DNA from 3 places in the Cupriavidus sp. GA3-3 genome. Region 2 is predicted to be linked to each of the others. Evidence: predicted binding sites of a transcription regulator. Region 2 holds the regulator's gene; each other region holds the start of a gene.
The links. Region 2 encodes sigma-54, which starts transcription at its own class of promoters, with help from an activator protein. Its sites were predicted from a motif close to TGGCANGNAANCTGCTTT; they were not measured.
Positions count from the first base shown of each region.

Region 1: prpB (methylisocitrate lyase) is a predicted target of sigma-54. The motif match lies at 8,246-8,263, and genes of this name have one in related genera.
Region 3: C265_RS30655 (ethanolamine ammonia-lyase subunit EutB) is a predicted target of sigma-54. The motif match lies at 3,188-3,205, and genes of this name have one in related genera.

Region 1 covers NZ_KB944479.1:370,703-381,001, forward strand. The annotation lists gene C265_RS17195 (MFS transporter) at 1-914, shown strand, start outside; partial or broken gene C265_RS17200 (2-hydroxychromene-2-carboxylate isomerase) at 911-1,509, shown strand; partial or broken gene C265_RS31635 (acyl-CoA dehydrogenase family protein) at 1,664-1,789, shown strand; gene C265_RS17205 (multidrug efflux SMR transporter) at 1,814-2,131, opposite strand; gene C265_RS17210 (LysR family transcriptional regulator) at 2,249-3,157, shown strand; gene C265_RS17215 (HD-GYP domain-containing protein) at 3,174-4,391, opposite strand; gene C265_RS17220 (putative quinol monooxygenase) at 4,615-4,908, shown strand; gene C265_RS17225 (cysteine synthase A) at 5,024-6,025, shown strand; gene prpR (propionate catabolism operon regulatory protein PrpR) at 6,039-8,015, opposite strand; gene prpB (methylisocitrate lyase) at 8,297-9,205, shown strand; partial or broken gene prpC (2-methylcitrate synthase) at 9,293-10,299, shown strand, end outside.
Region 2 covers NZ_KB944502.1:148,020-158,318, forward strand. The annotation lists gene C265_RS26160 (DJ-1/PfpI family protein) at 1-297, shown strand, start outside; gene C265_RS26165 (ribbon-helix-helix domain-containing protein) at 398-772, shown strand; gene C265_RS26170 (monovalent cation:proton antiporter-2 (CPA2) family protein) at 791-2,770, opposite strand; gene C265_RS26175 (SIS domain-containing protein) at 2,912-3,895, shown strand; gene lptC (LPS export ABC transporter periplasmic protein LptC) at 3,939-4,568, shown strand; gene lptA (lipopolysaccharide transport periplasmic protein LptA) at 4,636-5,286, shown strand; gene lptB (LPS export ABC transporter ATP-binding protein) at 5,355-6,155, shown strand; gene C265_RS26195 (RNA polymerase factor sigma-54) at 6,290-7,771, shown strand; gene hpf (ribosome hibernation-promoting factor, HPF/YfiA family) at 7,820-8,170, shown strand; gene ptsN (PTS IIA-like nitrogen regulatory protein PtsN) at 8,627-9,082, shown strand; gene hprK (HPr(Ser) kinase/phosphatase) at 9,164-10,135, shown strand; gene C265_RS26215 (PsiF family protein) at 10,298-10,299, shown strand, end outside.
Region 3 covers NZ_KB944506.1:30,362-40,660, forward strand. The annotation lists gene C265_RS30635 (LUD domain-containing protein) at 1-464, opposite strand, end outside; gene C265_RS30640 ((Fe-S)-binding protein) at 461-1,243, opposite strand; gene C265_RS30645 (FadR/GntR family transcriptional regulator) at 1,424-2,095, shown strand; gene C265_RS30650 (AI-2E family transporter) at 2,141-3,178, opposite strand; gene C265_RS30655 (ethanolamine ammonia-lyase subunit EutB) at 3,383-4,765, shown strand; gene eutC (ethanolamine ammonia-lyase subunit EutC) at 4,776-5,561, shown strand; gene C265_RS30665 (aminoacyl-tRNA deacylase) at 5,661-6,134, opposite strand; gene C265_RS30670 (LysR family transcriptional regulator) at 6,217-7,146, opposite strand; gene C265_RS30675 (hypothetical protein) at 7,651-7,989, shown strand; gene C265_RS30680 (SDR family oxidoreductase) at 8,013-8,762, opposite strand; gene C265_RS30685 (ferredoxin--NADP reductase) at 9,024-9,794, shown strand; gene fumC (class II fumarate hydratase) at 9,867-10,299, opposite strand, start outside.

The sequences.
Region 1 (10,299 bases), on a different contig from region 2:
TGCGCTTTCTCCAGGGGCTCGCCGTCGGTGGCGAATGGGGCGGCGCCGTTCTCATGGCCGTGGAACATGCCCCCGAAGGCAAGAAAGGCTTCTTCGGTAGCCTTCCTCAAACCGGCGTCGCTCCTGGCCTTATCCTCTCATCGTTGGCAATGGCAAGCGTTGCGAGACTGCCTGAGGCGGATATGTTGAGTTGGGGCTGGCGCCTTCCGTTCCTGGCCAGTGTGTTGCTTCTGGCTGTCGGATGGTTCATCCGCATCCGCGTCGCCGAGTCCCCCGACTTTGAAAAGGTCAAGCAAAGAGGCCATGAGGTCGAGGTGCCGGTGGTCCATGTCGTCAAACACCACTGGTTGTCGTTGCTCAAGGTATCAGGCGCGCGGATGGCGGAAGTCACGTGGTTCTACACGGTCGCTACCTTTGCCCTGACCTACGGTACGGTAACACTTGGCTTACCCAAGACGATGATGCTGAATGCCGTGATCGCGGGTGCTGCCGTCGCACTGTTCACAATGCCTCTCACTGGCTTGCTCGGGGATAAGATCGGGCATAGGAAGATCTTTGTGGTCGGATCGGTCGGAATTTGCCTCTTCGGGTTCGCGTTTTTTAAGCTTCTTGGCTCGGGAAGCGTCGGCGCGGTATATCTCGCCATGGTGATCGCCATCGGCCTTATCTACGCCATGCTGTACGGCCCCGAAGGTAGCCTATTCTCTGTGCAATTTCCCCCGGAAGTTCGCTACAGTGGTATTTCCCTTGCCGTGCAAGTCTCGGGTGCTATCGGTGGCGGACTGGCCCCGCTGGTGGCGACCTGGCTGCTTAAGCTCGGCCAAGGTAGTCCGCTGTATCTCGCCGGCTACCTCACTGCCCTGGGGTGCTTGTCGATCTTCTGTGTATCTCGCATGAAGGCAACTGAGCAATGACCAAGGCAATTGACTATTACTTTTGGATCAATTCGGACTGGGCCTATCTCGGACACGGCCGTCTTGTGGAACTTGCCAAACGCCAAGGCGCCGCGATCAACTATATGCCTGTGGACCTGCCGTACGTTTACTCGCAGACGGGGGCATTTTGCTTGGGCAGCGCTCTCAGGAAAGGCAGGCTTACCGGATCACCGAACTCGCCCGTTGGTGCAAGCGGCTAGGGATTCCGGTCAATCCGCAGCCTAGATATATGTGCCCAAACGGTGATCTCGCTTCGTGCATGGTCATTTCTGCGAAGCACGCGGGACTTTGCGAAGGCACCTTGGCCCAAGCGATTCTTCATGCCGAATGGTTGGAGGACCAGGACATCTCCTCACCAGAGACGCTGCAAACCATCGCCCGCTCGCTGGACTTGGATGGCGAGGCGCTTCTCTGCCAAGCCGCATCTCCAGTAATCAAAGCGGAGTACAGACAATACACCGACAACGCTATCTCAGCCGGTGTCTTCGGCTCGCCTGCATACGTCTACCGTGGAGAAGTGTTCTGGGGCCAGGATCGCCTCGATTTCCTTGAGGACACCCTGGCCTGCACCTAAGAATGGGGCGGCTTAAGTGCAAGGCAGACGATGGGCTCCAGGCTGGGTGATCTGCCGCACGAACAGCTTTTCTTAGCGGTCGCGCAGCTGGATCATGTCGTTAGGCGGGCCCGCTGCTCTTCGTTGACGCGCCCCATCAGCTGGGGCTTCCAGGCTGGAAAGCCTCTATCGCGAGATCCGCGCCTTGCGCATCTGCGAAGGCGCCACCGAAGTGCAGCAGCTGATCATCGCCCGCGAGGTGCTCAGGCCGGGCGCCAGCCTTGGGGCACAACACGCCTGAGCGCGGCACGGCCAGGGCCGGGGCTCAGGCCGGCAGCAGCTTCAAGCCGCCAATCCCGACGAAGATCAGCCCGATCAACACCAGCCGCATCGGCGCCGCGCTTTCGCCCAGGAACAGGATGCCAACCACCGTCACCCCGATCGCCCCGATCCCGGTCCAGATTGCGTACGCCGTCCCGACCGGCAGGTGCCGCAGCGCCGCGCTGAGCAGGAAGATGCTGGCCAGCGCCGCCCCGATGCCCAGTGCCGTCGGCCCGGGCCGCGTCCAGCCGTCGGTATGTTTGAGCGCCAGCGCCATCACGATCTCGATCAGGCCCGCCAGCACCAGCAGCATCCACGCCATTGCCATGTCTTTCGTCCAGGTCTGCGGCCCGACACCCATTGCCGGGCACGCCACGCCACTGTAGGCTGTGCAGATCAGCACGAGAACTGGCGAATTCCGCAAAGGGGCTATGCAAACATGCAGGAAGCAGACTGGGATGACCTGAAGTATTTCCTTGCCGTGGGCCAGTCCGGCTCGCTCGCCGGCGCCGCGCGCGCCCTGCATGTCAACCATTCCACGGTGCTGCGCCGGCTGGCGCGGCTGGAAGAGACCCTGGGCACCCTGCTCTTCGAACGCCATGCCACCGGCTACGCCATGACCGCCGCCGGCGAGGCCCTGGCGCACCGCCTGGCCGGCGTCGGCGAGCAGATCGATGCGGCCCAGCGCCAGCTGTCCGGCCTCGACAGCCAGCTGAGCGGCCCGTTGCGCGTGACCACGACCGACACGCTGCTGGGTGGACTGCTGATGCCCCTGTTTGCGGAATTCCGGTCGATGCACCCGCGCATCCAGCTGCAGATCGTCGTCAACAACAGCTTCCTGAGCCTGAGCCGGCGCGAGGCCGATGTGGCGATCCGGCCGGCGAATGCGCCGCCGGAGTACCTGGTGGGCCGCCGTATCGGGCGGCTGCAGACGGCACCATACGCGGCGCGGCGCTACCTGCAGCAGCTCGGCCTGCCAACGGAAGCCGACCATCCGCGGCTGGCGGACTGGTCGGCCTATGACTGGGTCGTGCCGGACGAAGCGCTGTCACACCTTGCCCAGGCGCGCTGGATACGCGACCACGTGCCCGAACCCCGCCGCGCCGTCAGCGCCGACAGCCTGGTGGCGATGGCGGATGCCGTGCGGCACGGCATGGGCGCCGGCATGCTGCTGTGCCTGCTGGCCGGGGCCGACCCAGAGCTGGTGCGGCTGGCGCCAGTCGATGTAGCCATGGATACCGATTTATGGGTGCTGACGCATCCGGATCTCAGGCACAGCGCGCGCGTGCGGGTGCTGGGCGATTTCCTGTATGAGCGGCTCAGGCAAGGGGAATGGGTGGCGGGCTGAAGACTTGCCCCCCGGTTCATGCCGCCGCCGCATACATCTCCATCAGCTGCTCATCCGCATACCCCCAGTCAGCGGCATTCTCGAACGCCACCACCGTTTCGTCGCTGTGGCGCAGGTCGATCAGTTCGGTGGGAGTCGGCCTTGACTGCGACACGGAATAGAACGCCATCACCTTCGGCCGCAGCGGATCGGCCTCGTTCTGCGCGCAGACCACCGCCAGCCGGTTCGAACGCAGCCGCAGCACGGTGCCGAGCGGGTAGATGCCGACGGTGCGGGTGAAGGCCTTGAACACGCGCCGGTCGAACAGCGTGTCGACACGCACGGCCATGTATTCCATGGCGCGGGCCGGCGACCACGGCTGGTGGCCCGGGCGGCTGGAAGTGAGCGAGTCATAGGCATCGCAGATTGCGCCGATCTTGGCGTGCACGCTCAGTTCGCTCCCCGCCAGGCCGTAGGGGAAGCCGCGCCCGTCCACGCGTTCGTGATGGTGGACGCAGACATCGAGCGGGATGTTCGAATAGAGCCGGGCCTCGTTCAGGATGCGGTAGCCAGCCGAAGGGTGCCGGCGGTAGATCTCCTCTTCCTCGGGCGTGCGTTCGCTGGCCTTGTGCACCGGAGTATCGGGCAGCGTCAGCTTGCCGATGTCGTGGACCAGGCCGGCCAGGCCGAGCTCGCGCACCTCGTCGTCGGGCAGGCCCAGCGTGCGGCCGACGGCGATCATCAGCGCGCAGACGGCGAAGGCGTGCAGGTAGTTTTCGTCGCCACGCGCCTTGAGCCGCGCCAGCGCCAGCAACGCCTGCCCATGGCGCGACAGCGAGCGTGAGGCGGAATCGACCAGCAGCAGCGCGCCGTTGACCTCCAGCGCCCGGCCCATGCGGATGTCGGCGAACATCGAGCCGATCACGGCCTTGCCGGATTGCAGCAGCTCGCGCGCGCGGACAATCTCGGCATCAAGGGTGGCGGCGGGTGGCGGTGCGGTGGCCGGGTCCATGGGGTCGGGCGCGGACTGCGGGACCGGTCCGGGCATTTCCGGCGTGTCCGGCGCTGCTACGTTGCGGCCCTTCAGGATGTCGATCCAGACCTCCTGCACCCCTGCCGACTGTATCTGCCGAACCTGCTCCTCATTGGCGACCAGGAACCTGGCGCGCCAGAACGGATGGCTGATCCACGGGCCGCCAAGCCTGGCGACAAACATCCCGACCTGCAGTTGTTCCGACCGTATGCGTCTCAACATGCGCTACCCCCTCGGATGATGGTTTTCTTGTTTTCGATCCGGATATCGGCAGCCGTCGGCAGGACTTTAGTCCCCGTTGCGGGGAGAACCGTGCTGCCCGCCCTTGTCAAGCGCTGCCCGAATGCCCGGACGGCGTCCTCGGGCATTGCCGGGGGCGGTACCGCCGGCGCTACAATGGCCTGCCCAGTGCTCACAGACGCCAGCCAGTCGCCCCCGTTCACCCATGTCCGGAACGTACACGCTAGTCGGCATCGCCCGTGCCAAGACCCACCGCCGCGAGGCGCTGGTATCCCAGCTCACCACGCTGCGCTCGCGCGGGCTGACCGAGCCCGGCTGCCTGGACTACCACGTCGGGCAAGACGCCGAAGATGCGCGGGTATTCGTGATCTACATGGTCTGGGACTCCAAGCGCGCGCTCGAATCGCACCTGAACCGGCCCTATATGCGCGATTTCCACGCATCGCGCGCGGATTTCGTCGAAGGCGATTTCAGTTTCCGCTGGCTCAACGCCGCCTGATCCGCCCGGCCACGGGCAATCCCGATCACTTTCGGCCATCCCCCTGCTTGTCATTCCCGCCGCACCGATCTATCACTCAATGTGACGCCCGCAGCGGGCACGGCAGGAGTGCACCATGGAAGTCAGGGATGGATTTGCCGGCACCATCGGCCACACCCCGCTGATCCGGCTGGCCGGCCTGAGCGCCGAGACCGGCTGCGATATCTACGGCAAGGCGGAATTCCTCAATCCTGGCGGCTCGGTCAAGGACCGCGCGGCACTCTACATCATCCGTGATGCCGAACGGCGCGGGCTGCTGACGCCCGGCGGCACGGTCATCGAAGGCACCGCGGGCAATACCGGCATCGGCCTGGCCCACCTGTGCGCGGCGCGCGGCTACCGCTGCATCGTCGTGATACCCGATACGCAGTCGCCCGAGAAAATGGAGCGGCTGCGCATGCTCGGCGCCGAGGTCCGCGCGGTGCCCGCCAAGCCTTACGCCGATCCGGACAACTACCAGAAGATTGCCGGCCGGCTGGCCGACGAGACCGACAACGCGATCTGGGCCAACCAGTTCGACAACCTGGCCAACCGCCAGGCCCACTACGAGACCACCGGCCCCGAGATCTGGCACGCCACCGGCGGGCATATCGATGCCTTCACCTGCTCGACCGGCACCGGCGGCTCGCTGGCCGGCATCGCGCGCTGCCTGAAAGAGCACAAGCCCGGCGTGCGCATCGTGCTGGCCGACCCGCACGGCAGCGCTCTCTATAACTTCGTCAAACACCGCGAGCTCAAGGCCGAGGGCAGTTCGATCACCGAGGGCATCGGCACCAGCCGCGTCACCGCCAACCTGCAGGACACACCCATCGACGATGCGGTGCGGATCGACGACCAGACCTGCGTGGACATGGTCTACCGCCTGCTGCGCGAGGAGGGCTTGTTCCTGGGCGGGTCGTCGGGAATCAACGTCGGCGCCGCGGTGGCGCTGGCGCGCGAGATGGGGCCGGGCCATACCATCGTCACGCTGCTCTGCGACCGCGGCGACCTGTACATGGCACGGCTGTTCAATGAAACCTGGCTGGAGGGCAAAGGGTTGCAGCCGATTCCGTTCCGGCGCGCCGGCCCAGCCGGGTAAATGCCAGCGCGGTTCACGCTGCCTTGAGCCGCCGCCACAGTGTGGTCGGGCTGATGCCAAGGATATGGCAGGCCGCGGCGCGGTCGCCGCCGCACTCGGCCAGCACGCGCCGGATATGCTCGACTTCGCTGGACTGCTTCACGCCGGCCAGTGAACGGCGCGGGCGTGTTGCCGGCGCGGCGGGCTCAGCGTCGGCCTCGGCCTCGGCCTCGGCCGGCGCCAGCATGCCATCGCCGAACAGCTCCGGCACGGCCGCCTGCAGCTCGCGCTGCAGCGCCTCGCTGTCCAGCCGGCGCCCGGCCACCAGCACGGCGATCCGTTCGGTCACGTTTTCCAGCTCGCGGATATTGCCCGGCCAGCGGTAGCGCGCCAGCCGCGCGCGGGCCGCGGCGGGCAGGCGCTGCGGCCGGTCCATGCCCAGGCGCTCCTGGGCGCGCCGGTACAGCAGCTCGGCCAGCTCCTGCAGGTCTTCGGAGCGGTCGCGCAGCGGCGGCATCTCGATGCGCAGGATATTGAGGCGGTAGTACAGGTCCTGCCGGAAGGAACCATCGCGCACCATCGCGGCCAGGTCGCGGTGGGTGGCGCCGATCACGCGCACGTTGACCGGCACCGCGTCGAGCCCGCCGATCGGCAGCACCTGCTTTTCCTGCAGCACGCGCAGCAGGCGCGTCTGCAGCGCGGACGGCATGTCGCCCACCTCGTCGAGGAACAGCGTGCCGTTGTGGGCCGACTCGAACAGGCCGGCCTTGCCGCCGCGGCGCGCGCCGGTGAAGGCGCCCTCTTCATAGCCGAACAGCTCGCTCTCCAGCAGCGCCTCGGGGAAGGCCGCGCAATTGACCGCCACGAACGGGAAGGCGCGGCGCGGGCTGGCGTCGTGCATGCCCTGCGCCAGCACCTCCTTGCCGGTGCCGCTCTCGCCGCCGATCAGCACGGTGGAATCCACCGCCGCATAGCGCCGCGCCAGCTCGCGCAGCTCGGTCATGGCCGCGGAGGTGCCGGCCAGGTCGTCCAGGCTGTAGCGCACCCCGGCCGGCCGCGTGCGCGCGCGCGAGCGCAGGTTGCGGTCCACGCGCTGGATCGCGCTGGCGTCCTGGATGGTCAGCACCGCGCCGGTGGTCCCGGCCTCGCCGATGATGGGGATGCGGTTGACCACCACCATCTTGTCGCCGAGCTTGTGGATCGCTTCCAGCTCCTTGTCGCCGCTCTGCATCACGCCTTCGAGCGCCAGGTTTGGCGCCAGCGTCTGCAGCTTGCGCCCGACCGCGGCAGCAACGGAAGTGCCGAGAAAACGCTCCATCGCCGGGTTGAACGACTGGATGCGCCCTTCGGCATCCACTGCCGCCACGCCCTCGTTCAGGTGCGCCAGGATGGTGTTGACGTAGTCGCGCCGGGTGGCCTCGATGCGGCGCAGGCGCGCAGCCTCGATCGCGTCTTCGAGCGCCATGCGCACCGAGTTGCCGGAGTACAGGAACACGCCGGTCAGGCCATAGCGGTCGGCCAGGTCGGTCACCAGGCCGGGGCCGACCACGACCTGGATGCCCTCCTGCTTGAGCGCCTTCACGCGCGCCACGGCATCGTCCTCGGTCAGGTAGGTATAGGCCGGGACCGACAGCGAGAACGCGCGCACGAATTCATCCACCTCGGCATACGTCGACGCGTGCGTGACCAGCGCCACCCGCGGCGAGATGCGCCGCGCGGTGGCCAGCGCGCTCATCACGTCAAAGCCCGTGACCTTGACCAGCACCACCGGCACGTCCACGTGCTGGCGCAGGTAGGCGCCGTTGGAGCCGCCCGCCACCACCACGTCGAGCCGGCCCTCGCGCGCCTCGCGCGCCACGGCGCTGGCGGCGGCCTCGAAACCCTTGCCGACGATGCGGAATTCGGCCCGGTCGGCGTAGGCCGGAATCAGGTCGGCAAAGGCGCGCGCCAGGCGGCTGATGCCGATGGCCCAGATGCGCGGACGGGCTTGTGTGGAAACGGGAGGAGCCATGGTGCAATGCGGAAGGAATGCGTGGTGAAACCCGGGACGAACAGGCGTACAGTGCTGGCACATTGTCCGTCACGCAGCCCGGGATTTCAACTTTGAATTCCAAACTTGGGATTTTGAAATTCAATTGTGCTGAAAAGATGACATGAAATCGGCGGCGAGGTCAGCCACCCTGCCCGCCAGCCCAGCGCTGACAAGGGCTGGCGGATTTTCCGAGATCCCGTCCAAGGGCTTGGCACACCCCTTGCAGTATTGGGCCCGTCCTGTTCACCAACGCATACGCCATGACCTACTCCGCTTCCGACCTCGCGCGCTCCGCTGGCGCCCGCTTCCGCCAGGCGCTTGCCGACGAGCATCCGCTGCAGGTAGTCGGCACCATCAATGCCAACCATGCCCTGCTGGCCAAGCGCGCCGGCTACCGGGCCATCTACCTGTCGGGCGGCGGCGTTGCGGCCGGCTCGCTGGGCCTGCCGGACCTGGGCATCTCGAACCTGGACGACGTGCTGACCGATATCCGCCGCATCACCGACGTGTGCGACACGCCGCTGCTGGTGGACGTCGACACCGGCTTCGGCGCCTCGGCCTTCAACGTGGCCCGCACCACCAAGTCGCTGATCAAGTTCGGCGCGGCGGCCATGCACATCGAAGACCAGGTCGGCGCCAAGCGCTGCGGCCACCGTCCCAACAAGGAAATCGTCACGCAGGGTGAAATGGTCGACCGCATCCGGGCCGCCGTCGACGCCCGCACCGACGAGAACTTCGTCATCATGGCCCGCACCGACGCGCTCGCCGTCGAAGGCCTGGACAAGGCCATCGAGCGCGCCGTCGCGTGCGCGGAAGCCGGCGCCGACGCCATCTTCCCGGAAGCCATGACCGACCTGGCCATGTACCGCAAGTTTGTCGATGCGGTGAAGGTGCCGGTGCTGGCCAATATCACCGAATTCGGCGCCACGCCGCTGTTCACCACCGAGGAACTCGGCGGCGCCGGCGTGTCGATGGTGCTGTACCCGCTGTCGGCCTTCCGCGCCATGAACAAGGCGGCGGAAAACGTCTACGCGGCCATCCGCCGCGACGGCACGCAGAAGAACGTGGTCGATACCATGCAGACCCGCGCCGAGCTCTACGAGAGCATCGGCTACCATGACTTCGAGCAGAAGCTTGACGCGCTCTTCGCACAAGGCAAGGGCAAGTAAGCAAGACTCACGCGCGGCCGGGCTTTGTCCCGGCCGCTTGCACGACAACAGACAGGCAATACCAGGCATCACATAAAGGAGACCCAGATGTCCGAAGCGCAACCGCTCGTCACTCCCAAGCCCAAGAAATCCGTCGCCCTGTCGGGCGTGACCGCCGGCAATACCGCGCTGTGCACCGTCGGCCGCACTGGCAACGACCTGCACTACCGCGGCTACGACATCCTCGACATCGCCGAGACCTGCGAGTTCGAGGAAATCGCCCACCTGCTGGTGCACGGCAAGCTGCCGACCAGATCCGAACTGGCCGCCTACAAGGCCAAGCTCAAGAGCCTGCGCGGCCTGCCCGCCAATGTGAAGGCCGCGTTGGAATGGGTGCCCGCCAGCGCCCACCCGATGGACGTGATGCGCACCGGCGTGTCGGTGCTGGGCACCGTGCTGCCGGAGAAGGAAGACCACAACACCCCGGGCGCGCGCGACATTGCCGACCGGCTGATGGCCAGCCTCGGCTCGATGCTGCTGTACTGGTACCACTACAGCCACAACGGCCGCCGTATCGAAGTCGAAACCGACGATGACTCCATCGGCGGCCACTTCCTGCACCTGCTGCACGGCGAGAAGCCGTCGGCGCTGTGGGAGCGCGCCATGAACACCTCGCTCAACCTGTACGCCGAGCACGAGTTCAACGCCTCGACCTTCACCGCCCGCGTGATCGCCGGCACGGGCTCGGACATGTATTCGTCGATCAGCGGCGCCATCGGCGCACTGCGCGGCCCCAAGCACGGCGGCGCCAATGAAGTCGCGTTCGAGATCCAGAAGCGCTACGACAACCCCGACGAGGCCCAGGCCGACATCACGCGCCGCGTCGAGAACAAGGAAGTCGTGATCGGCTTCGGCCACCCGGTGTACACCACCGGCGACCCGCGCAACCAGGTGATCAAGGAAGTGGCGAAGAAGCTGTCTAAGGATGCCGGCTCGATGAAGATGTTTGACATCGCCGAGCGCCTGGAAACGGTGATGTGGGACATCAAGAAGATGTTCCCGAACCTGGACTGGTTCAGCGCGGTGAGCTACCACATGATGGGCGTGCCGACGGC
Region 2 (10,299 bases):
CGCCTGAACGCGCGCGTGCTGGAGATCGTGCGCCACTTCGCCCAGGCGGACAAGCCGATCGCCGCGGTCTGCCACGGCGCCCAGCTGCTGGCCGCGGCAGGCGTGCTCGAAGGCAAGACCTGCTCCGCCTACCCGGCCTGTGCGCCCGAGGTGAAGCTGGCCGGCGGCACCTATGCCGATATTCCCGTCGACCAGGCCCATACCGACGGCAACCTCGTCACGGCCCCGGCCTGGCCCGCGCATCCGGCCTGGCTGGCGCAGTTCCTTGCCGTGCTGGGCACGCGGATCGTACATTAGAGCTTTCCGCACGCGGCGCCCCCACGCGTGAAGGCACGGCCCGCCCCATCCGCGAGCCGTGCACATGCCCGCAGGCTGCGCCGCCCGCACGGGAGCATCCATGTGTGAAATCTTTATCCGCGCCAATCCGGCGTCGTACCAAAGCCAGTCGCGCTCGCTGCGCCTGCATGGCGTGGCCACCAGCATCCGGCTGGAGAGCCTGTTCTGGGAGGTGCTGGAAGAACTGGCGCGGCGCGACGACATGACCGTCAACCAGCTGATCACGCGCCTGCACGATGAACTGACCGAACATCGCGGCAGCGAGGCGGTGGCCGGCAATTTCTCGTCCTTCCTGCGCGTGTGCTGCCTGCGTTACCTGATGCTGCAGGGCGAAGGCCGCATCCCGGCCGATGCCAGCGTGCCGATCCGCTCGCTGGACGCACGCGCCGTGCTCGACAACCTGCCGGAATCCTGGGTCGAGGCGCGTCCGCACTGACGCGCACGACGCCCTGGCTCATCCGTTCAGGATGCGAGTTTCCGCAGCCTCCAGCGCCTCGGGCGGGCCGCGCAGCACCACGATATCGCCCGGCTCCAGCACGGTCTCGGGCTCCGGATCGAAGGCGCGGATGCCGCGCCGGCGCACCGCGGTCACCTCCACGCCGATCCGCTCCAGCCCCAGCACGCCAAGACGCCGCCCCACCGCCGTGGATTGCGGCCCGAGCGACACGGAATGCAGCCGTACCGAATCGCGCTCGACCATGTCCTCATCATCGTCGCGGCCGTGGAAATAGCCGCGCAGCAGGCTGTAGCGCGCGTCGCGCGCCTCCTGCACGCCGCGCAGCACATGCCGCATCGGCACGCCCAGCAGCACCAGCGCGTGCGAGGCCAGCATCAGGCTGCCCTCGATGATCTCGGGCACCACCTCGGTGGCGCCGGCCTTCTGCAGCGTATCGAGCTCTGAATCGTCCACCGTGCGCACGATAACCGGCAGCGCCGGCGCCAGTTCCTGCACGTGGTGCAGCACCTTGAGCGCCGATGGGGTGTTGGCATAGGTGACGATCAGGGCGGCGGCGCGGTGGATGCCGGCGGCGATCAGCGCCTCGCGCCGGCCCGCGTCGCCGTAGACCACGGTATCGCCGGCCGCGGCGGCCTCGCGCACGCGGTCGGGGTCCAGGTCCAGCGCCACGTAGTTGATGCCCTCGCGCTCGAGCATGTGCGCCAGGTTCTGCCCGCTGCGGCCGAAGCCGCAGATGATCGCGTGCTTCTCGGTCTGCAGGCTCTGCGCGGCGATGCGGGTCATGTTCAGCGACTGCATCAGCCATTCGTTGGCGGCAAAGCGCAGCACGATGGCGTCGCTGTACTGGATCAGGAATGGCGCGGCCAGCATCGACAGCAGCATCGATGCCAGGATCACCTGGATCAGCACCGGGTCGACCAGGTTCAGGCCGTCGATCTGGTTCAGCAGCACGAAACCGAATTCGCCGGCCTGCGCCAGCCCCAGCCCGGTGCGGATCGCCACCCCCTGGCGCGAGCCGAAGACCCGCGCCAGCAGCGCGATCAGCACCAGCTTGAACAGCACCGGCACCACCAGCAGCGCCAGCACCAGCCATACGTGGTCGAGCACCACGCGGATATTGAGCAGCATGCCGATGGTGACGAAGAACAGTCCCAGCAGCACGTCGCGGAACGGCTTGATGTCCTCTTCCACCTGGTGGCGGTAGGGCGTCTCGGAGATCAGCATGCCCGCCATGAAGGCGCCCAGCGCCATCGACAGGCCCAGCCGCTCGGTCAGCGCCGCCATGCCCAGCGTCACCAGCAGCAGGTTCAGCATGAACAGTTCCTGCGAGCGGCGCGCCGCCACCACGTGGAACCAGCGGCTCATCAGGCGCTGGCCCAGGAAGAAGATGACGCCCAGGGCCACCACGATCTTGACCGTGGCCAGGCCCAGCGCCACCATCAGGTCGCCCGGATCGCGCGACAGCGCCGGGATCACGATCAGCAGCGGCACCACCGCCAGATCCTGGAACAGCAGGATGCTGATGATATTGCGGCCCTGCTCGCTCTCAAGCTCCATGCGCTCGGACAGCATCTTGGAGACGATCGCGGTGGAAGACATCGCCAGCGCCCCGCCCAGCGCCACCGACGCCTGCCAGGACAGCGGGAACAGCCAGTTGAAAGCCCAGCTGGCCGGCACCACCGCCAGCATCGACAGCACCACCTGCGAGCCGCCCAGGCCGAACACCAGCCGCTTCATCGAGCGCAGCTTGGTCAGGTTGAACTCCAGCCCGATCGAGAACATCAGGAAGACCACGCCGAATTCGGCCAGGTACTTGGTCTGCGCGGTGTCGCTGGCCAGCCCCAGCGCATGGGGGCCGATCAGGATGCCGACGGCCAGGTAGCCGAGCATCGGCGGCAGCTGCAGCATGCGGAATGCGACCACGCCGAAGACGGCGGCGGCCAGCAGCACCAGGGTCAGTTCCAGCGGAGAATGCATCAGGCGGTCTGGGTGACCGGCCAGGCGCACGTCCGACCCGGCACGGGCACCCTGCCGGCAAAATACGGCGAGCACGGCAAGCACGACGTGCGCCATGGGTCGGGCCAGGCGCCATCGCATTCGTTGGTATACTTCGTCGCCATGATAGCCAATTTCGATGCGGATCGAGCACTCAGGCTCGCCCGCGACACTCTCCAGACCGAAGCCGATGCGGTTTCCGCACTTTCCGGACGCCTGAACGGCGACTTTGCCCGTGCCGTGCTGCTGATCCTGCAATGCACCGGGCGCGTGGTCGTCTCGGGCATCGGCAAGTCCGGCCATATCGGGCGCAAGGTCGCGGCCACGCTGGCCTCTACCGGCACGCCGGCGTTCTTCGTGCACCCGGCCGAAGCCAGCCACGGCGACCTGGGCATGGTCACGCGCGACGACGTGCTGATCGCCTTCTCCAATTCGGGCGAGACCGGCGAGCTGCTGTCGATCATCCCGATCGTCAAGCGCATCGGCGCGCGGCTGATCTCGGTCACCGGCAACCCCGACTCCAACCTGGCCAAGCTGGCCGACGTCCACCTGGACGCGGCGGTCGAGAAAGAAGCCTGCCCGCTGAACCTGGCGCCGACGGCCAGCACCACCGCGGCGCTGGCGCTGGGCGATGCGCTGGCAGTGGCGGTTCTCGATGCGCGCGGCTTTGGCGAGGAAGACTTCGCGCGCTCGCACCCCGGCGGCGCGCTCGGGCGCAAGCTGCTGACCCATGTGCGCGACGTGATGCGCACCGGCAACGCCGTGCCCGAGGTGCGTGAAAACACCCCGCTGGCCCAGGCGCTGATGGAAATCACCCGCAAGGGCATGGCCATGACCGCCGTGGTGGACCCGGACGGACACGCCATCGGCGTCTTCACCGACGGCGACCTGCGCCGCCTTCTGGAAACCCCGCGCGACTGGAAGACCGTTCCCATCGGCGACGTCATGCACCGCAACCCGCACGTGGTCAACGAGAACCAGCTCGCCGTCGAAGCGGTGCAGGTGATGGAGGCCAACCGCATCAACCAGCTGCTGGTGGTGGATGACGACGGCCGCCTGACCGGCGCGCTGCATATCCACGACCTGACCCGCGCCAAGGTCATCTGAGCGGGCGCGGGCCCGGCACAACCGGCACAACGCCAAGGACACCATGCAGGCACTCCTCGCCTCCCTCAGCGGCATCGTCATGCGGCTGCTGCCGCTGCTGCTGATGGCCTTCGTGGCGGGCAGCACGTTCTGGCTGGTCCAGATCAACTCCCCCAAGGAAGACCCGGCCGCGCAAAGCGCCAAGAAGCATGAGCCCGACTACTTCATGGACCGCTTCTCGGCCACTGAGCTGGCGCCGGACGGCAGCACCAAAATCCGCTTTACCGGCGAGCGCATGGTCCATTTCGAGGATGACCAGACCTACGAGGTGACCCGGCCCGCCATGCGCGCGTATGAGCCGGACCGCCCGCCGGTCACCGCCCGCGCCGATATGGGCCGCATGAACGCCGAGGGTTCGGTGATCGACCTGTACGGCAACGGCTTCGTCATGCGCCAGCAGGGCGTGGACGTGTCCAAGGACCCGCAGCTGACCGCCGCATCCAGTTATTTCCAGCTGCTGGTCAATGACGACATCGTCAAGACCGACAAGCCGGTCAAGCTGACGCGCGGCCCGTCGGTGATGACCGCCAACGGCCTGATCTTCAACAACGTCACGCGCGAAGTACAATTGCTCGGCAATGTACGCGGCACCATCATCACCGGGCCGACCCCTGGCCGCGCGCCGGGGTCCTGAGCCCCGGCCCGGGGGCCGCACCAACCCGCACCAACGTACCCAGACGCCCTCAAGCAACCCTGCCAACATGACTGCTTCCCTGACGACATCGTCCCGTCGACGCACCGCCCCGGCCCTGCTCGCCCTGGCCATGGCCTTCGGCCTGCTGGCCCAGCCCGCCCTGGCCGAGCGCGCGGACCGCGACAAGCCGATGGTGCTGGAGGCGGACAACGCCAGCTATGACGACGTCAAGCAGATCTATACGCTGACCGGCAATGTGGTGCTGACCAAGGGCACCATGATCCTGAAGTCCGACGCCGCCGAACTGCGCACCGATCCCGAGGGCTACCAGTTCGCGGTGGCCACCGCCAAGCCGGGCAAGCAGGCCTACATCCGGCAGAAGCGCGAAGGCGTCGACGAATACATCGACGGCTGGGGCGACCGCATCGAGTACGACGGCAAGCAGGAGTACTCCAAGCTGATCGGCAATGCCCGCATGGCGCGCCTGCAGGGCGCCAAGCAGGTCGACGAGATCCGCGGCGCGGTGCTGACCTACGACAGCCGCAAGGAGTTCTACACGGCTGCCGGCGGCGGTAGCGGCGATGCCGCGGCCGCCAATCCGTCCGGCCGCGTGCGCGCGGTGCTGTCGCCGCGCCAGGACCAGAAGGCCGGCGCCACGGGCAGCGGCGGCTCGCCGCTGGACCTGAAGCCGGCGCCCGCGCCTGCCAACAAACCCTGACGCCTGGCGCCGGCTGCGTGCATCGCATGCGGCCGGCGCCAGAAACGCCTGAACGCCAGACTGTGCCAATGACCGATACCGCAACCATCGCCGACAAGCCTTCCGTCGAAGCCTCCACCGTCCTTGCCGGCGGCAGCACGCTGGTCGTGCGCCACCTGAAGAAACGCTATGGCTCGCGCACGGTGGTCAAGGACGTCTCGCTCGACGTGAAGAGCGGCGAGGTGGTTGGCCTGCTCGGGCCCAACGGCGCGGGCAAGACCACCTCCTTCTACATGATCGTGGGCCTGGTGGCGCTGGACGAAGGCGATATCGTGCTCGACGGCGACCACATCAGCGGCCTGCCGATCCACGAGCGCGCGCGCATGGGGCTGTCGTACCTGCCGCAGGAAGCCTCGGTATTCCGCAAGCTCAACGTCGAAGAGAACATCCGCGCGGTGCTGGAGCTGCAGGTGAGCAACGGCAAGCCGCTGCCCAAGGCCGAGATCGAGCGCCGCCTGGATTCGCTGCTCGACGACCTGCAGATCGCGCACCTGCGCAACAACCCGGCGCTGTCGCTGTCGGGCGGCGAGCGCCGCCGCGTGGAAATCGCGCGCGCGCTGGCGTCGTCGCCGCGCTTCATCCTGCTGGACGAACCCTTCGCCGGCGTGGACCCGATCGCCGTGGGCGAGATCCAGCGCATCGTCAGCTTCCTCAAGGCACGCAATATCGGCGTGCTGATCACCGACCACAACGTGCGCGAGACGCTCGGCATCTGCGACCACGCCTACATCATCAGCGAAGGCACGGTGCTGGCCGCGGGCCAGCCCGAGGAAATCATCGCCAATGACGCAGTGCGGCGCGTCTACCTGGGCGAGAACTTCCGCATGTGATGCAGCGGCCTGCCATGGAGCGGCAGGCCTATTCGCGGGCGCACGTGGGCCTACCACAGCCAGCAGCGATCAGACCGCATAAGCGATAGCAATTTCCGTTCCAACAACGGAAAGATGCGCATAGAATAGGTCGCATGAAACCGTCGCTACAGCTCCGCCTTTCCCAGCATCTGGCCCTGACCCCGCAACTGCAGCAGTCGATCCGGCTGCTGCAGCTTTCCACGCTGGAACTGCAGCAAGAGGTCGAACAGGCACTGACGGAAAACCCTCTGCTCGAACGCGAGAACGACTGGATCGAAAGCCCGCTGCGCGTGGCGGCCGACGGCTCGGTCAACCTGCAGAGCGCACCGGCGCCCGCGCCGGCAGAGCCGCAGGGCAATGGCGAGGCCCGCGCCGACGGCGCGGCTGACGACGACAGCTATGGCGACAGCGGCAACGGCGACGACTATGGCAGCAGCGAGTGGAGCCTGGACGACTTTGCCCGCCGCCCCCAGGGCGACGAGGACGAAAAAACGCCGATGCAGCTGCGCGAAGCCGAGCCCACGCTGCGCGAGTACCTGATGGAACAGCTCACGCCGCTGAAGATCTCGGCGCGCGACAAGGGCCTGGCCATCTTCCTGATCGAATCGCTCGACGACGATGGCTACCTGAGCGCATCGCTTGAGGAGATCTGCACGGAGTTGCCGGAAGAACTCGAGTTCGAGATCGAGGAGGTCCACGCCATCCTCACGCTGCTGCAGAGCTTCGACCCGCCCGGCGTGGGCGCGCGCAACGCCGCCGAGTGCCTGGCCCTGCAGTTGCGGCGCCTGACGCACCCGCAGCGCGAACTGGCCCTGAACATCGTGACCAACCACCTGGAGTTGCTCGCAGTACGCGACTACACGCGGCTGAAGAAGGCGCTGCAGGTGGATGAAGCGGCGCTGAAGTCCGCACACGAACTGATCCGCTCGCTGGCGCCCTACCCCGGCCATGCATACAGCCGCCCGGAGGCGGACTTCGTGGTGCCGGACGTGTTCGTGCGCAAGGGTGGCGGCGGCTGGATCGCGCAGCTCAATCCGGATGTGATGCCGAGGCTGCGCATCAATGACATGTATGCGCAAATCCTGCGTGGCGCAAAGGGTGAGTCCGGCACCGCCGGGCTGCAGCAGAAGCTGCAAGAGGCGCGCTGGCTGATCAAGAACATCCAGCAGAGGTTCGACACAATCCTGCGTGTCTCGCAGGCCATTGTCGAGCGTCAAAAGAACTTTTTCAGCCACGGCGAAATCGCCATGCGCCCCTTGGTTTTGCGGGAGATTGCCGATACACTGGGTTTACACGAGTCAACCATCTCCCGGGTGACGACCAATAAATATATGGCAACGCCGATGGGTACTTTCGAACTGAAGTACTTCTTCGGCAGCCACGTGTCCACCGAAACCGGTGGCGCGGCTTCGTCAACGGCCATCCGCGCCTTGATCAAGCAACTGATAGGAGCCGAAGACCCGAGGAATCCCCTTTCCGACAGTCGCATTGCCGAACTGCTGGGCGAACAAGGCTTCGTTGTCGCACGCCGCACCGTTGCCAAGTATCGCGAAGCCCTGAAGATCCCCGCAGTCAATCTCCGCAAGTCTTTGTAGCCGAGCCCACCGCCTGCCTGGTGAGGCTCTTTCAGAAGGAGAAGCGCTATGAACTTCAAGATCAGTGGACACCACCTGGACATCACGCCCCCTCTGCGTGAGTACGTGGAAACGAAGCTGGAGCGAATCGTCAGGCATTTCGATCAAGTCATTGGCGTTAGTGTGCTGCTCTCTGTCGACAACCATAAGGAAAAGGACCGGCGTCAGTACGCGGAAATCAATCTACATCTCAAGGGCAAGGACATCTTTGTCGAAGCGCATCACGAAGACCTGTATGCAGCGATCGACGCACTCGTCGACAAGCTGGACCGTCAGGTGATCCGCTACAAGGATCGCGTGCAAGGCCACGACCGCGAAGCGGTCAAGTACCAGATGGCCGCAGCGCAAATGCAGCAATGACCGTGCCCGGCAGCCCCGCAGCGGGCTGCTGAATCAGGATCTAACAGGCAAGCCGCGCCAAGAAGCGCGGCTTTTTTGCGCCCTCGCGTTCCCGGTTGCCGCCGGCATGCCGCGCCCGCACTGGCGGCGCGGCCCGGCTGTGGCGCCGGAGCCGATGCTTTTCACCCGAATGAGCAAGGGTGTTCGCAAGCGCTGCGCCAAGGTGTATGCTGCGCCATACAAAGAGAGGGAATCCTGGCCGTGCCCCGCCCCGGTGCACCGGCTCCCCGCCGCGGAGGCACCATTGCATCACCATGTATCTTTCTGCACCGGCTTGCCCCGTTGCGCTGCACAATGCGGGAGTAGTCGCTGCTCTATAATGGGCCGGACGCCTCCGGCCAGGCCAACGGCAGGCCGGAGCCAGCCCACTGCCCGGCGGAACGGTCCGCCCGCTAACTGAAATCCTGCGCATCGCCCATGAATCGTTTGGCCAAATTGCTGCCACCCGGCAACATCACCCTCGACGTCAGCGTCACCAGCAAGAAGCGTGTGTTCGAGCAGGCCGGGCTCCTCTTCGAGAACAACCATGGTGTGGCGCGCGCCATCGTGACGGACAACCTGTTCGCGCGCGAGTCGCTTGGATCCACCGGCCTGGGCGCCGGCGTGGCAATCCCGCACGGCCGCATCAAGGGCCTGAAGCAGCCGCTGGCCGCGTTCATGCGCCTGGCCGAACCAATTCCGTTCGAATCGCCCGATGGCAAGCCGGTATCGCTGCTGATCTTCCTGCTGGTGCCCGAACAGGCTACGCAGCAGCACCTGGAAATCCTGTCCGAAATCGCGCAACTGCTTTCCGACCGCGACATGCGTGAAGGGCTGGCCACGCTGCCCACGCCCGATGCCGTCCATCAGTTGCTGATCGCATGGCATCCCTGATCCCCTGATCCCTCAAGCGGGCCGGCACCAGACCGGGCAGGCGCCAAGGCGCTTCGCAAACCGCCCCACCAGTCATACCGCATGGAACTCACCGGCGTCACCTCCCAGTCCATCTTCGACGACAACGCAGCCGACATCAAACTCTCGTGGGTGGCCGGCCTGGAAGGTGCGGATCGCGCCTTCGATGTGGAGTTCGCCCGCGAAGCCACCTCCGCCGCCGACCTGGTGGGCCACCTGAACCTGATCCACCCCAACCGCATCCAGGTGCTCGGCAAGCCCGAGATCACTTATTACCAGCGGCTGGACGACGAGACCCGCAAGCGCCAGATGGGCGAGCTGATCCTGCTGGAGCCGCCCTTCCTGGTGATCGCCGACGGCATGGAGCCGCCGCCCGACCTGGAACTGCGCTGCACGCGCTCGTCCACGCCGCTGTTCACCACGCCGGTGTCGTCGGCCGCGGTGATCGACCACCTGCGCCTGTACCTGTCGCGTATCTCCGCGCCGCGCGTGACCATGCACGGGGTATTCCTCGACATCCTGGGCATGGGCGTGCTGATCATGGGCGAATCGGGCCTGGGCAAGAGCGAACTGGGCCTGGAACTGATCTCGCGCGGCCACGGGCTGGTGGCCGATGATGCCGTGGACTTCGTGCGCCTGGGGCCGGATTTCATTGAAGGCCGCTGCCCGCCGCTGCTGCAGAACCTGCTTGAAGTACGCGGTCTGGGCCTGCTCGACATCAAGACCATCTTCGGTGAGACCGCGGTGCGCCGGAAGATGAAGATCAAGCTGGTGGTGCAGTTGGTGCGTCGCAATGACGGCGAGTTCGAGCGGCTGCCGCTCGATTCGCAATACCTCGACGTGCTGGGCCTGCCGATCCACATGGTCAAGATCCAGGTGGCGGCCGGGCGCAACCTGGCCGTGCTGGTCGAGGCCGCGGTGCGCAACACCATCCTGCGCCTGCGCGGCATCGATACGCTACGCGACTTCATGGACCGGCAGCGCGCCGCGATGCAGGCCGATGCAGTATCGCGCGGCCAGGGCCGCTTGCTCTGAGCGCCGGCGTTTTCATTTGCTTACAACGGCGTTGACGCAGAACGTCAACGTTCTTCAGGCATGCTCCGTTTTGTGCTGTAATGGGCATCGCGCCCGTTACGGAAGCTGCAACGCCGGCAATGGCGCGCGGCCATGAAGTTTTCCACACCCAGGAGAGCAAGCAT
Region 3 (10,299 bases), on a different contig from region 2:
CGTGGCGAGCCCGCATCGGGCGCGACCACCAGCGTGCCGGTGGCGGCAATGCCGGAGCGCGCCACGGTGAAGCCGGCATCGATGGTGTCGAACAGCTCCGCCTTCCACGCTTCGATCGGGCGGTCGTAGCCGATGGCTTCGATGTGGGCCGGCAAGGCGGCCGCCAGTGCGGCACCGGCCTGGCTGGCGGGATCAAGCAGCAGGCGCTTCACGCCGGCATTGGCCAGCTCAGTGGCCAGCAATGCCGGCCAGGCCGCTTCGCTGGCGCACCAGACCTCGGCATGCAGCCCTTGCAGTGCCGCCTGCATCGCGCCGGCCAGTTCGCCAACGGCTGGCGTGCCATGGCGGCGTGCCTCGAAATGGCCGTCGATGCGGCGGTCGAGTTCCGCGGTGCCTGGGGACGGTGCAGGCGCGGCGGCGCGCAGCCGGCCGAGCATGCGTTCGCGGGCGCCGGGCGTGCTCATGCGGCACCTCCGCTACGGCGCCATAGGAAGGTGGCCAGGTGCTCCACCTGCAGCGGGGCGCGGTCATGCGCCGCGGTATGGCCGATATTGAGCAGGCAGCCGCAGTCGGCCGAGACCAGCCGGTCGCAACCGGTGGCGCAGGCCGAGGCCACCTTGTCGCGCACCATGGCGCCGGAGATATCGGGATGCTTGAGCGAGAAGGTGCCGCCGAAGCCGCAGCACTCGGACTCGCGTTCATGCTCCACGCGGGTCACGCCCGGCAGCGCGTCGACCAGGGCCACGCCGTGCTGGCGCGTACCCATTTCTCGACGGGCGCCGCACGAGGTATGCAGCACGATGCGCTCCTGCGCCTGGCCCGCCGCTGCGGCATCGCCAAAGTCCACCTTCAGCACATGCAGCAGGAATTCGCCCAGTTCATAGATGCGTCCGGCCAGTTCCAGTGCCTTGGGGCCGGCCACCGGATCGTCGGCAAAGAGCTGCGGCCAGTGGTGGCGCATCATGCCCGCGCATGAGCCCGATGGCACGATCACCGGCCAGGGCTGGCTGAACAGGTCGAGTTGGGCGCGCGCCACCGCACGGGCCGCGTCGGGGTTGCCGCTGCTGTAGGCGGGCTGGCCGCAGCAACTCTGGCCGCGCGGGAAGTGCACGGTGAGCCCTTCGCGTTCAAGCAACCGCACGGCGTCGAGGCCGGCCTGCGGCACGAACATGTCGACCAGGCAGGTGGCAAACAGGTAGGCCTGCGTGGGGGCAGGGCCGGTGGGGTACTGACGATCCTTCATGTCTCGCTCCGGACGTGCTGGGGTCGCACGTTTCGGCGCATAATTCCCGCTTCCGCGCGGCGGTACAAATTGGTTGGACCAATCTGCCCGACGACGCGCGCAAGCTCAGGAGCGAGGACACACGGCATGACGGCAGCGGCAGCAAGGCACGGGCGCACCCGCGGACGCGTGGAGTCGGTCATGCGCCGGATCGAGACCGCGCTGCTCGACGGCACCTGGCCGCCCGGCACGCGGCTGCCGGCCGAGCGGGTGCTGGCCGGGCAATACGAGGTGGCGCGCAACACCGTGCGCGAGGCGATCCAGCGCCTGGCCGCGCGCGGCCTGCTGCAGAGCCGGCGCGGTGCCGGGGTCTACGCCACCGACCAGCTGCGCGCCGGCATTGCCTCGCCCTGGGGCCAGCTGGTGGCCGACCACCCCGCGCTGCGCGACGACATCCTGGAGTTCCGCCGCGTGCTGGAGGGCGCGACCGCGTATTTTGCGGCGCTGCGCGCGGATGCCGCTGACGTGAAGCGGATCCGCGCCCTGATGGCCGAGCTGGAACGCGCGCGCGCCGCCGACGACAAGCAGGCAGAGGCCGATGCCGATGCGCAGCTGCACGACGCCATTGCCCAGGCCTCGCACAACACCATGTTCCTGCACCTGCATACCAGCGTGATCGGCATGCTGCGCGAGCACATCACCATCAATGGCACCGGCCTGCGCGAACAGGACGACGGCGCGTCAGACCTGTTGCTGCTGCAGCATCGCACGCTGTGCGATGCGATTTGCGCGCGCCGCCCGGAAGAGGCGCGCACCGCCATGCAGACCCATATCGACTTCGTGCGCAGCCGGGTGGAGCAGGACGGCGCCTGAGCAGGCATTGGTCCTACCACCGCCACGGCGAGCCGGCTGCGGCACTCAGATCAGTCCGGCGCCGGCCAGCTCCCGCTTCAGGTAGGCATAGAAGATAGGTCCGGCGATCACGCCCGGGATGCCGAACAGCGTTTCCATCAGCAGCATCACCATTAGCAGTTCCCACGCCGCGGCCTGGATGCGCGCACCGATGATGCGCGCGTTCAGGAAGTACTCCAGCTTGTGGATCACCACCAGGAACACCAGCGACGCCACCGCGATCGGCAGCGACACCGACAGCGAGGCCACCACGATGGCCGTATTGGAAATCAGGTTGCCCAGCACCGGCAGCAGCCCGGCAACGAAGGTGATCACCACCAGCGTCTTGGTCAGCGGCAGGTGCACACCAAAGAGCGGCAGCATCAGCAGCAGGTAGATCGCCGTCAGCACGGTGTTGATGGTGGAGATCTGGATCTGCGCGAAGATGAACTGCGAGAACGCCTGCTGCAGCGTGCGTGCGCGCGCCACCAGCGCCGCGGCCAGCGGCCGGCGATTGGGCCGAACCACCGCGCGGTACAGCGCCACCATCGCGCCGATCACCAGCCCGATCAGGATATGCACCAGCGTGCGCAGCACCTCGGCGCCCAGCTTCTGCGCCATCGCGGCATGCTCGCGCAGCGTCTCGATCAGCGTGTTGGCCAGCTCGTCCACGCCCTTGGGCAGCGCATCGCTAAGCCACGGCGGCATCTGCCCGCGCGAGCGGTCGATGATGTCGGCCACATGGTTGAGCAGCCCGTCCAGGGTATTGCCTTCGCCACTGACAAAGCGCACCAGCAGCCAGCCCGCCAGCGTCAGCCCCAGCAGGATCAGCGCCGACAGGATGGCCACGGCCAGGGCGTCGTGGCGCTGGTGCAGGCGCTGCAGGCGCGGCGCCAGCACGTCCACCAGCGAGTACAGCAGCAGGCCGGACAGCAATGCCGCCACCAGGTTGGCGTGGAGCACGGTCCACAGCGCCAGGGCGGTCAGCAGGTAGGCGACGGTGCCGACGCTGTACCACGCGGCCGGCAGCAGGCGCGGGGTGGCGGTCGGGTCTGGGTCTTTCATCGGGGTCTCCGGCATGCAATTTGCTCAAAATTTATTCTGGATTCTCGCCGATCCAGATGTTGTTCCTGAGTCAGGCCGTGTGCGCTGAGGCGATGTTGGCATCACGGCACACGCAAAGGCTGTCTATATTAGGGGGAATCGCGCCCGGCAAGGCGCCCGGCGCACCGCTGTCATCGTTTTCTCCAGAGTCCAGGAACGGAACGCATGGCCTACACCCACACCATCGGTACCCACCGCCACGTCTTTGCCGACCTGCGCACGCTACTGGCCCGGGCCAGCCCGGCGCGTTCCGGCGACGCGCTGGCGGGCGTTGCCGCGGCCAGCGAGCAGGAGCGGATGGCCGCGCGGCTGGCGCTGGCCGAGGTGCCGCTCAAGCAGTTCCTGACCGAGGCGCTGGTGCCGTACGAGGACGACGAGGTCACGCGCCTGATCCTGGACCGGCACGATGGCGCGGCCTTTGCCGCCATCGGCGCCACTACCGTGGGCGACCTGCGCAACTGGCTGCTGCTGCATGAAACCGACAGCGCCATGCTGGCGCGGGTGGCGCCGGGCATCACCCCGGAGATGGCCGCCGCGGTCAGCAAGCTGATGCGCAACCAGGACCTGGTGGCGGTGGCGCGCAAGTGCCAGGTGGTGACGCGCTTTCGCAGCACGGTGGGGCTGCCGGGCCGGCTCTCGGTGCGGCTGCAGCCCAACCACCCGACCGACGATCCCAAGGGCATTGCCGCGTCGATCATCGACGGGCTGCTCTATGGCTGCGGCGATGCCACCATCGGCGTCAACCCGGCTTCGGACAACCTGGGCGCCATTGTCTCGCTGCTGCGCATGATCGACGAGCTGCGCAGCCGCTTCGACATCCCCACGCAATCCTGCGTGCTGACCCACGTCACCAATACCCTGCGCGCGATCGGGCAGGGCGCGCCGGTGGATCTGGTGTTCCAGTCGGTGGCCGGCAGCGAGCGCGCCAATGCGGCCTTCGGCATCAGCCTGGCGCTGCTGGCCGAGGCGCACGACGCCGCGCAGGCGCTGGCGCGCGGCACCGTTGGCGACAACCTGATGTACTTCGAGACCGGGCAGGGCAGCGCGCTGTCGGCCAATGCGCACCACGGCGTCGACCAGCAGACCATGGAGGCGCGCGCCTACGCGGTGGCGCGCGCGTTCGCGCCGCTGCTGGTCAATACGGTGGTGGGCTTTATCGGTCCCGAATACCTGTACGACGGCAAGCAGATCATCCGCGCCGGTCTGGAAGACCACTTCTGCGGCAAGCTGATGGGGGTGCCGATGGGCTGCGACGTCTGCTACACCAACCATGCCGAGGCCGACCAGGACGACATGGACACGCTGCTGACGCTGTTCGGCGTGGCCGGAATCAATTTCATCATGGGCGTGCCCGGCGCCGACGACATCATGCTCAACTACCAGAGCACTTCGTTCCACGATGCGCTGTACCTGCGCGAGGTGCTGGGGCTGCGCCCCGCGCCGGAGTTCGAGGCCTGGCTGCAGCGCATGGGCATTGCCGATGCCAGCGGCAGGCTGCTCGAGCCCGCCGCGCGCCAGCCGCTGCTGCAGATGGCCCACAGCCTGTAAGGTACAGCCGATGACGGCCAGACGCCCGCCTCCCGCCGATCCTGCCAACACCGATGCCGATCCCTGGCAACGCCTGCGCCAGTTCACGCGCGCGCGTGTAGCGCTGGGCCGTACCGGCCACAGCCAGACCACCGATGCGGTGCTGGCCTTCGGGCTGGCCCATGCGCAGGCGCGCGATGCGGTGCACCTGCCGCTGGACGTGGGCGCGGTCACCGCGGCGCTGGATGCGGCGGGGGTGCCGAACCTTGCCGTGCACAGCGCCGCGCCGGACCGCGCGCACTACCTGCGGCGCCCAGACCTGGGCCGGCGCCTGGACGATGCCAGCCGCGCGCGGCTGGCCGCGGCACGCCCTGGCGAGGCGCCCGATGTGGTGTTCGTGGTTGCCGACGGTCTGTCCGCGCTGGCCACGCAGACGCACGCGCTGCCGTTGCTCGATGCCACCCGCCCGCGCCTGCCGCTGACATGGCGCATCGGCCCGGTGGTGGTGGCCGAGCAGTCGCGCGTGGCGTTGGGCGACGAGATCGGCGAGCTGCTGGGCGCGCGCCAGGTGGTGATGCTGATCGGCGAACGGCCGGGCCTGAGTTCGCCCGACAGCCTTGGCATCTACCTGACCCATGCGCCGCGCACGGGCCGCACCGATGCCGAGCGCAACTGCATCTCCAACGTGCGCCCCGAAGGCCTGCCGTATGCGCAGGCCGCCGACCGGCTGGCCTTCCTGCTGCGCGGCGCGGCGGCTTTGGGCCGCTCGGGCGTGGACCTGAAGGACGACAGCGTGCCGGCGTTGCCTGAAGGCTGAAGCGTCTCCCTCGCTCACCCGCCCGCCAGCAGCAAAACGGCCACCACGCGGGTTAGCAACCCGCGTGGCGGCCGTCCAGTGGCCAATAAAAGGCGCCGCTTACATCATGCGGCGCGAAAACTGCCCGTGCCCAGCGTCCGACATCAACTTCGAGAACTGCTCGCCGCTCATGTGCACCAGTTCCTGGTGGTCGCCGCCTTCGAAATACACGTCGGGCTGCGCCATCAGGCTGTCGTCCACATAGGTCTGCATGCCGTAGGCCATCGCCACCGGCGGGATCGCGCCGAGGTCGCAATCCTTGAAGATCTCGCGGATCTCGTCCTCATGCGCCAGCACCAGGTTGCGCCCGGTCTGTTCGCAGATGGCGGCCATGTGCAGATGGTGGCTTGAAGGAATCACGGCAGCCACATAGCCGCGGTCATCCTCCAGCAACAGCGTCTTGGCCAGCCGGTCCCCGGGAACATGCGCTGCCTCGGCAGTGGCCATGCTGCTGAGGGTATAAGGGTGGCGGATGATGTCGTACTGGGTGTTCTTGCTGCTCAGGCAGCTTGCAAGCGTGCTAGCCAGGGCCATGGTAGCTCCTCAGGTGCGGATGCGCCGACGGTTATCCTTGTGCTCCTACTATAGTCCGTGGCGACCGCTGCCGGAGGCACCGCTAGCGGTGCAGCCGCGGCCACACTGCCTGCAGTTCGGTCTTCAGGAAGTTCAGCAGGTAGCGCGTCGCCAGCGTCTGGTAGCGGTTGGGCATGGTCAGCATGTAGAGCTTGCTGCCGAACACGCTGATGCGGTAGTCGCACAGCAGCGGCACCAGGGCGCCGCTGTCCAGTTCCGCGCCGATCGCATAGATCGGGAAGATGCCGATGCCCAGGCCCGCCAGCACCGCCTCTTTCAGGAAGGCAAAGTTCTCGGAGGTGAGCGTTGGCTCCAGCACCACCTGCTCACGGATCTCACCGCCGTCGCCGCCGCCACTGTGCCGGATGCCCGTTGCCTTGAGCTTCTGCCCCTCGGGCGACGCGCACACGAACGCATGCCCCTGCAGCTCGGACAGCGCTTGCGGCGCCAGGTGGCCGGCCAGGTAGGCTGGCGACGCGCACACGATCCAGTCGACTTCGCCGATCTCGGTGGCGACCACTGAATCCGGCGGGGTGGAGATGATGCGCAGGGCCACTTCGACGTCCTCGGACACCAGGTTGTGCACACGGTTGTCGAAGACCACGTCGAGCGTGATGTCGGGATAGCGCTGCTTGAACAGCACCAGCAGCGGCGACAGCAGTGAATGGCCCAGGCCAGTAGGCACCGAGAGCCGCACATGGCCCTTCAGGCTCTTGCCCATATTGCTGATCAGCGCATTGGCGGCGGCTACCTCGCCCAGGATGTTGCGGCCGTGCTCGTACAAGCCGGCACCGACCGGAGTCGGCTCGACATGGCGCGTGGTCCGGCGCAGCAGCTGCACGCCCAGCTCTTCTTCGAGCGCCTTGAGCCGGTAGCTGACATTGGCGCGCGTCATCTTGAGCTTGCGCGCGGCCGCGCTCAGGTTGCCCGCATCGACGATGTCGACGAACAGGCGCAGGGCGTTCAGGTCCATGGGGTGATCAACGAAAGAGGGGGGCGATTACGGCCCCCGTATATTGCCATGCTCTTGGCGGCGTCCCGCGGCATAGCACCGCGGGGTGCGCATCAATGCTCGTGATGCAGGTATCTGGTCTGGCGCGGCATTGCTGCAGGATCACCACCACCAGCACCGCCAGCAACTGGCCGCCGATCAGCGTGGGGGAAGGCCGGGCGGAAGCCCGCCGGTCTGGGGCGTGAACTGGCGCGCACGGCGGCGCATTTGCCATCGAAGCGTAGCCGATCCGCCGGACCTGCCCACCCCTTGATCGTGCTGCGATGCAGCATGGACCGGCCGGGTCGACGCAGCCATCGGGGTTTGCGCGCGATTGTCCATGTGGCTGGACACTGAATCTGGCTGCGGCCCGTCTGGCGCCCAAACGCAACAGGGTATTGCGTGCGCTGCGGCTTGCACTGTGCGCGGGGATGGGCAATGATGCGAGCCGGACCTTCAACTGGCCTACTGCGCCCCCCGTTTGCCATGCACCGCTCGTTGCGTCGATGGCTGTGCCTGCCTTTGCTCTTTGCCGGCGCCAGCGCCCCTGCCCAGGACCTGGTCGAATGCAAGCGGATCGAGCACGACCAGCTGATCACCGCCTCGCAGGAAACGCTGCTGTTCCTGCGCTGCCGTGCGCGCCAGGTCGCGTATGAAGCGCCGCGCCTGAAGGGTGTTTCGCAGCGCGTAAAGGACGACCTGGTGTTCGCCTGCCTGGACCAGGCCGACGCCGTAGAGCACCAGCTGCGCGTGCGCCACGGCTACTCGCGCGACACGCTGGCGCGCCAGCGCTGCGAACTATCCTTGCCGGCGCCCGGGGGCTGACTTCTGCCCCGGCGGGCAACGGCTCAGGCAAAGCCCCCGTTCACCCGCACCACCTGCGCATTGATCCACGCCCCATCCGGCCCGGCCAGGAACGACACTGCCGCGGCAATGTCCTCGGGCGTGCCCAGCCGCTCCAGCGGCGCCACTTTGGACAGCTGCGCCACCTGCTCTTCCGATTTGCCATCGAGGAACAGCTCGGTCGCGACCGGCCCCGGCGCCACCGCGTTGGCGGTGATGCCGCGCCCGCGCAGCTCGTTGGCCAGGACCCGCACCAGCCCTTCCACGCCTGCCTTGGCCGCGATATAGGGACCGTAACCGGGCAAGGAACGCGCGATCACGCTGGTCGACAGCGCGATGATGCGTCCGCCCTGGCCCAGCCGTGCGGCGGCCTCGCCCAGCACCAGGAAAGCGCCGCGCAGGTTGGTGGCGATGGTCTGGTCGAAGGCGTCCAGGCTGGCGGGCGCGACCGACGCCATCTGCATGATGCCGGCGCTGTTGACGACCACGTCGAGCCGGCCGAAGGCCTGCTGCGCGGTGTCGAACAGGCGTGCCACGTCTGGCGCCTGCGCCACCTCGCCCTGGATGGCGATGGCATTGCTGCCGGCCTCGCGCGCCGCCGCCACCGTCTCTTCGGCCCGGGCGGCGCTGCCGGCGTAGCCAATGGCCACGTCGAAGCCGTCGGCGGCCAGCCGCAGCGCGATGGCGCGGCCGATGCCGCGGGAGGCGCCGGTGACGAGCGCGGCGCGGCGGGAGATAGCTGGGGTGGAGGTCATGGCAGTTTCCTTGGGAGCAAAGGGAAGATGACCTCATGTTGGATGTTGGCTGTCTTTGGATAAATGTGTGGAAATCAAATTGATTAGACGGAATTTATCAACAATATCGGGCGTGCCGCATAGGCCGCACCGCATGCACATCCCGGAAATCCCGCGCTGGCGTTGCAGGCTCCGCCTGCGCCGCCCCCAAGCATGCGTTAAGATTCTTCCTTTCCAGCCGTCTTTGGCGCTGCATCCTGCCGCTGTATCCCGCGTTTCGCCATGAGCAACCTGAACCAGCAATCCATCCTCTCCGTCCATCACTGGACCGACACCCTTTTCAGCTTTACCTGCACGCGCGACCCTGGTTTTCGCTTTGAAAATGGCCAGTTCGCCATGGTCGGGCTGGAGGTGAACGGTCGCCCGCTGCTGCGCGCCTACAGCATTGCCAGTGCCAACTATGAGGAAACGCTGGAATTCTTCAGCATCAAGGTGCCCGACGGCCCGCTGACCTCGCGCCTGCAGCACCTGCGCGAGGGCGACCAGATCTTCGTCGGCAAGAAGCCGACCGGCACGCTGCTGGTGGACAACCTGCTGCCCGGCAAGACGCTGTGGCTGCTGGCCACCGGCACCGGCCTGGCGCCGTTCCTGTCAATCATCCGCGATCCGGAGGTCTACGAGCGCTACGACAAGGTCGTGCTGACCCACACCTGCCGCTTCGTTGAAGAACTGGCCTACCGCGAGCTGATCCAGGAACACCTGCCGCAGCACGAGCACCTGGGTGATCTGGTGCGCGAAAAGCTGGTGTACTTCCCGACCGTGACGCGCGAAGAGTTCGACAACCGCGGCCGCATCACCGACCTGATTGCCTCGGGCGAGCTGTTCGAGCGCCTGGGCGTGGAGCCGTTCTCGCTGGAGAACGACCGCATCATGCTGTGCGGCAGCCCTGACATGCTCAAGGACGTCCGCGCCATCCTGGAAGAGCGCGGCTTTGCCGAAGGCAATATGAGCCATCCCGGCCATTTCGTGCTGGAAAAGGCCTTCGTCGGCTAAGGCCGGCCTGCCCCGGCGCGGATCGGTTCCGTGCCGGGGCGCACCCCTGCTGTACCCCCGCTATACCTCCCGCTACACCTCCCGCGTCATCCCCTTCAGGTCGATCCACTCGGCAAACTGCGCCTCAGTGACATGCCCGGACGCGATCGCCGCCTCGCGCAGCGACAGGTTGCGCTTGACCGCCAGCTTGGCGATCTCCGCGGCCTTGTCGTAGCCGATATGCGGATTGAGCGCGGTCACCGGCATCAGCGAACGCTCCAGCAGTTCGGCGATGCGTTCGCGGTCGGCCTCGACGCCTTCGACCATATGCTCGGCAAAGCTCGACGCGGCCCCTGCCAGCAGGCTCACCGACTGCAGCAGGCTGTAGATGATCACTGGCTTGTAGGCGTTCAGCTCAAGCGTGCCCAGCCCGTTGGCCAGCGTCACCGTGGTGTGGTTGCCGATCACGCGGCAGCACACCATCGCCAGTGCCTCGGCCTGGGTCGGGTTGACCTTGCCCGGCATG